2 regions of the Citrobacter farmeri genome follow, and region 1 is predicted to be linked to the other one. Evidence: predicted binding sites of a transcription regulator. Region 1 holds the regulator's gene; the other holds the start of a gene.
The links. The regulator sigma-54, encoded in region 1, starts transcription at its own class of promoters, with help from an activator protein. The targets are predictions, from matches to a motif close to GTTGGCACANNTTTCGCTNT.
Positions count from the first base shown of each region.

Region 1 (3,145 bases):
GGCAAAGAGGTCATTGACGGCTTCGGCAACCCGGCCACCTTCTATCAAATGCAGGACAATGGTAAGCCGGTGAAAGGCCACGCGTCGAAAATGCATTATGAGCTGGCGAAAGACTTTGTCGTGCTCACCGGTAATGCGTACCTGGAACAGCTCGACAGCAACATCACCGGGGACAAAATTACCTATCTGGTGAAAGAGCAGAAAATGCAGGCCTTCAGTGAGAAAGGCAAGCGTGTGACGACCGTTCTGGTCCCGTCGCAACTGCAGGACAAAAACAAAAACCAGGCCCCGGCTCAGAAGAAGAGTAACTAATTCGCTATGGCAACATTAACTGCAAAGAATCTGGCGAAGGCCTACAAAGGCCGCCGCGTCGTGGAAGATGTCAGCCTGACCGTCAACTCGGGCGAGATTGTCGGTCTGCTTGGGCCGAACGGTGCGGGTAAAACCACCACCTTCTACATGGTCGTCGGTATTGTGCCGCGTGATGCCGGTAACATCATCATTGATGATGAAGACATTAGCCTGTTACCGCTGCACGCCCGCGCGCGCCGTGGGATTGGCTATCTGCCGCAGGAGGCGTCGATTTTCCGCCGTCTGAGCGTATTCGATAACCTGATGGCCGTGCTGCAAATCCGTGACGATCTCTCTAGCGAACAGCGTGAAGACCGTGCAAACGAGCTGATGGAAGAGTTCCACATCGAGCATCTGCGCGACAACATGGGTCAGTCGCTCTCCGGGGGGGAACGTCGTCGTGTGGAAATCGCCCGCGCGCTGGCGGCCAATCCGAAGTTTATCCTGCTGGATGAACCGTTTGCTGGTGTTGACCCCATTTCCGTTATCGATATCAAGCGCATTATTGAGCATCTGCGTGACAGCGGTCTCGGCGTGTTGATTACCGATCATAACGTCCGCGAAACGCTGGCCGTGTGTGAGCGGGCCTACATCGTGAGCCAGGGACACCTGATCGCGCACGGTACGCCAACAGAAATCCTGCAGGACGAACACGTTAAGCGCGTATACCTTGGGGAAGACTTCAGACTCTGATAGGGTAGAAGTTTGCGACGTCATAGCGGGAGAAAACGACTCTGAACATGAAGCAAGGTTTGCAACTCAGGCTGAGCCAACAACTGGCGATGACGCCGCAACTACAACAGGCGATCCGTCTGTTGCAGTTGTCCACGCTGGAACTGCAGCAGGAACTCCAGCAGGCGCTGGAAAGTAATCCGCTGCTGGAGCAAACCGATCTTCACGACGAAGTTGATACCCACGAAACGCAGGACAGTGAATCGCTGGATACCGCCGACGCCCTCGAACAAAAAGAGATGCCGGAAGAGTTACCGCTCGACGCCAGCTGGGATGAAATCTACACCGCCGGGACGCCGTCGGGCACCAGCGGTGATTACATCGACGATGAGCTGCCTGTTTATCAGGGTGAAACCACGCAGACCCTACAGGATTACCTGATGTGGCAGGTGGAACTCACCCCTTTTTCTGATACCGACCGCGCGATCGCTACCTCTATTGTTGATGCCGTTGATGATACCGGCTATCTCACCGTTTCGCTGGATGACATCCTCGAAAGCATGGGCAATGAAGACGTGGGGCTTGATGAGGTCGAAGCCGTTCTCAAACGTATTCAGCGGTTTGATCCCGTTGGTGTGGCGGCAAAAGATCTGCGTGATTGTCTGCTAATCCAGCTCTCGCAGTTCGACAAAGCGACGCCTTTCCTTGAAGAAGCCCGGCAGATCATCAGCGATCATCTCGATCTGCTGGCGAACCACGACTTCCGCACCCTGATGCGCGTCACTCGCCTCAAAGAAGAGGTGCTCAAAGAGGCGGTCAATCTGATTCAGTCGCTCGATCCTCGCCCCGGCCAGTCGATCCAGACCGGTGAACCAGAATACGTGATCCCGGATGTGCTGGTACGTAAGCATAACGGGCACTGGACGGTCGAGCTCAACGGCGACAGCGTTCCACGCCTGCAGATCAATCAACACTATGCCGCAATGTGCAACGGTGGGCGCAATGACGCCGACAGCCAGTACATCCGCAGTAATTTGCAGGACGCGAAATGGCTGATTAAGAGTCTGGAGAGCCGCAACGATACCCTGCTGCGCGTCAGCCGTTGTATCGTTGAGCAGCAACAAGCCTTCTTTGAGCAAGGCGAAGAGTTTATGAAACCGATGGTACTGGCGGATATCGCCCAGGCCGTCGAGATGCATGAGTCGACCATTTCTCGTGTGACCACGCAGAAGTATCTGCACAGTCCGCGCGGCATTTTTGAACTGAAGTATTTTTTCTCCAGCCATGTGAATACCGAGGGGGGTGGCGAAGCTTCCTCCACGGCGATCCGCGCACTGGTGAAGAAGTTGATTGCGGCGGAAAACCCCGCGAAGCCCCTGAGCGACAGCAAGCTAACATCGATGCTGTCGGAACAAGGCATCATGGTGGCACGCCGCACCGTTGCGAAGTACCGAGAGTCTTTATCCATTCCGCCGTCAAACCAGCGCAAACAACTGGTGTGACCCAACCGATAAGGAAGACACTATGCAGCTCAACATCACTGGAAACAACGTCGAGATCACAGAAGCCCTGCGTGACTTTTTGAATACCAAGTTCGCCAAACTCGAACAGTATTTTGACAGGATTAATCAGGTCTATATTGTGTTAAAAGTGGAGAAAGTCACCCACATCTCGGATGCAACACTGCATGTAAACGGTGGCGAAATTCACGCCAGCGCGGAAGGTCAGGATATGTACGCGGCCATTGATGGCCTGATTGATAAGCTGGCAAGACAACTCACTAAGCACAAAGATAAATTGAAACAACACTAATTGTCCGGGCAGTTAGCGGGTGCAGGACGGCCTGTTGTGCAGAACAACAGGCCATTTGTACAGTTAGCGCTCCGAACTTGTCCCGCCGCTGCGGGGCAGGTTCTTAGGTGAAATTATGATAAATAACGATACGACTCTACAACTGAGCAGTGTACTTAACCAGGAATGTACGCGCAGTGCCGTTCACTGCCAGAGTAAAAAACGCGCGCTGGAAATCATCAGTGAACTGGCGGCAAAACAGCTCAGTTTACCGCCGCAGGTTGTTTTTGAAGCGATCCTGACGCGCGAAAAAATGGGCAGTACCGGCATC
Region 1 covers NZ_CP077291.1:4,270,772-4,273,916, forward strand. Annotated here, with positions in the region: gene lptA (lipopolysaccharide ABC transporter substrate-binding protein LptA) at 1-312, shown strand, start outside; gene lptB (LPS export ABC transporter ATP-binding protein) at 319-1,044, shown strand; gene rpoN (RNA polymerase factor sigma-54) at 1,092-2,525, shown strand; gene hpf (ribosome hibernation promoting factor) at 2,548-2,835, shown strand; gene ptsN (PTS IIA-like nitrogen regulatory protein PtsN) at 2,951-3,145, shown strand, end outside.

Region 2 (3,145 bases), 1.7 Mb from region 1:
CTACCAGGCCGGGATCATCTAATCCTTCAGCCCCAGACGCTTCGCCAGCCGGTGCAGGTTGGCGACGTCCGTTTCAAGCGCCCGCGCGCTGGCCGCCCAGTTGTGATTGTGTTGCGCCAGCGCCTGGCGGATTATCTCCCGCTGGAACGCCTCCGTCGCCTCGCGCAAATTGCGATTACGCGGTAAATCCGCCGCCACTTCTGTTTGCGACGTCATCGCCTCCTCCTGTAACGCGAAATGCGGCACTTCCAGTACTATGTCGTTTCTGGCCCGGGTCGCCCGCGCCAGCACCACCGCCCGATGAATGGCATGTTCCAGTTCACGCACATTACCCGGCCAGCCGTAATTCAACAAATGGCTGCGCGCTCCAGGACTAAGCACCACGCGGGAAAGCCCCAGCCGTAGTCGGCACTGCTCGCAAAAATAGCCCGCCAGCAGCACCACATCCTCACCGCGTTCACGTAGCGGAGGGACGGAAAGCGGGAACACGCTCAGGCGATGAAACAGATCGGCGCGAAAACGTCCCGCCAGCACCTCTTCGCGCAGATCGCGGTTGGTCGCCGCCAACACGCGCACATCCACGCGCAGACTGCGGTCATCGCCGACACGTTGAATATCGCCGTACTGCAATACGCGAAGTAGTTTGGCCTGTAGCGCCAGCGACAGTTCGCCAATTTCATCAAGAAACAGCGTGCCGTTATCAGCCATCTCAAACTTCCCGCTGCGATTGCTGATGGCCCCGGTAAATGCCCCTTTCACATGACCAAACAGTTCACTCTCCGCCACACTTTCCGGCAGCGCGGCACAGTTCAGATAAACCAGCGGGTTGACCGCGCGGGGTGACCCCTCATGAATCGCCTTCGCCACCAGCTCTTTCCCGGTGCCGGTTTCGCCGCTGATTAACACATTGAGATCGGAGCTTGCCACTATCTCGATCTCTTTTTTCAGCTGCATCATGTTCGGCGAGAGGCCAATCATCTGCGTCTCTTTTACCTGTTCGAAATCGGTACCCGAACCTGGAAGCATATTCTGACTTTCCAGTTGTTCAATCAGCAGCGCATTGTTGAGCGCACCAGCTGCCAGCGCGGCGATGAGTCGTAACTCCTCATCGCTGAAAACATCAAACTGATCCGGTTCCATCCCGTCGAGGGTCAGCGCGCCAATCAGGTTCTGTCCGGCAAAAAGCGGCAACCCAATGCAGGCGTGCACTTTCAGGCTCTCCTGTCCCGGGATCAGCCCGTCATACGGATCGGGCAGGGAACTGTCCGCCGGAAAGCGCACCACGTCCCCGGCGCGGGCGATGGCCTCCAGCCGGGGATGTCCTTCCAGGGTAAAACGTCTGCCAAGCACATCGCGTGCAAGACCGTCAATCGCCAGCGGGATAAACTGGCGCGCCTCATAGCGCAGCAGCGCAGAGGCGTCGCACTCCAGCACCTGGCGCAGGGTGGTAATCAGACGTTGAAATCTGTCCTGATGCCCCACCCCGCGCTGTAATTCAATGGCGATCCCCGCCAGCACATCAACGGAAAAACTCATGGTGTCCTCACAGTCATTTTGACAATTCATAGTGTCATATTGACTGTTCTGTGGATAGTCTTTTTGACTACCACCTGGTGAGTATAAAAACAATAATTTATTATAAATCAATAAATTAAAAAGTTGGCACACGACCTGCAATAAGCAACACAACGTATTTAAACAACGCTGAATTAATTGAGGTTGCTATGTCTATTCTGGTTAAAAATAACATTCATTGGGTTGGCCAACGTGACTGGGAAGTGCGCGATTTCCACGGAACTGAATACAAAACGCTGCGCGGCAGCAGCTACAACAGTTATCTCATCCGTGAAGAAAAAAATGTTCTGATCGATACCGTCGATCATAAATTCAGCCGCGAATTTGTGCAGAACCTGCGTAATGAAATTGACCTCGCAGACATCGATTACATCATTATCAATCATGCAGAAGAAGATCACGCCGGGGCGCTGACCGAACTGATGATGCAGATCCCGGATACGCCCATCTACTGCACCGCCAACGCGATCGACTCAATTACCGGCCATCACCACCATCCGGAGTGGAATTTTAACGTTGTGAAAACTGGCGACACGCTGGATATCGGCAATGGCAAACAGTTGATCTTCGTGGAAACGCCAATGCTGCACTGGCCGGACAGCATGATGACCTATATGACCGGCGATGCCGTCCTGTTCAGTAACGACGCTTTTGGTCAGCACTACTGTGACGAACGTCTGTTTAACGATGAAGTGGACCAAACCGAACTGTTCGAGCAGTGCCAGCGCTATTACGCCAACATCCTGACCCCGTTCAGCCGACTGGTGACGCCGAAAATCAGCGAAATCCTCGGCTTCAACCTGCCGGTGGATATGATTGCCACCTCTCACGGTGTGGTCTGGCGCGATAATCCAACCCAGATTGTTGAGTTGTATCTGAAATGGGCGGCGGACTACCAGGAAGACAGGATCACGATTTTCTACGACACCATGTCCAATAACACCCGCATGATGGCGGATGCGATAGCCCAGGGGATTAACGAAGTCGACCCAAACGTGGCGGTGAAGATCTTTAACGTCGCTCGCAGCGATAAAAATGAAATCCTGACCAACGTCTTCCGCTCTAAGGGCGTGCTGGTCGGCACCTCCACGATGAACAACGTGATGATGCCGAAAATCGCCGGACTGGTGGAAGAGATGACCGGGCTGCGTTTTCGTAACAAACGAGCCAGCGCCTTTGGATCCCACGGCTGGAGCGGTGGTGCGGTCGACCGCTTATCCACCCGTTTACAGGATGCCGGTTTTGAAATGTCACTGAGCCTGAAGGCTAAATGGCGTCCGGATCTGGATGCGCTGGAACTGTGCCGTCAGCACGGCCGCGACATCGCCCGTCAGTGGGCACTCTCGCCGCTGCCGGAAGCCGGTGAGCAAGCGACGATGAAAGAAAACGCCTGCGCCACCGCAGCGGCAGCCGACCTCGGTCCCTGCATGCAGTGCAGCGTGTGCCAGTGGATTTACGATCCGGCTAAAGGTGAACCGTTGCAGGACGTCGCGCCGGGTACGCCGTGGAGCGACGTACCGGATAACTTCCTGTGCCCGGAATGTTCATTAGGCAAAGACGTCTTCGACGT
Region 2 covers NZ_CP077291.1:1,064,077-1,067,221, reverse strand. Annotated here, with positions in the region: gene gutQ (arabinose-5-phosphate isomerase GutQ) at 1-22, shown strand, start outside; gene norR (nitric oxide reductase transcriptional regulator NorR) at 19-1,536, opposite strand; gene norV (anaerobic nitric oxide reductase flavorubredoxin) at 1,725-3,145, shown strand, end outside.
Region 2: a site for sigma-54 is predicted at 1,659-1,678, ahead of norV (anaerobic nitric oxide reductase flavorubredoxin). Genes of this name have one in related genera too.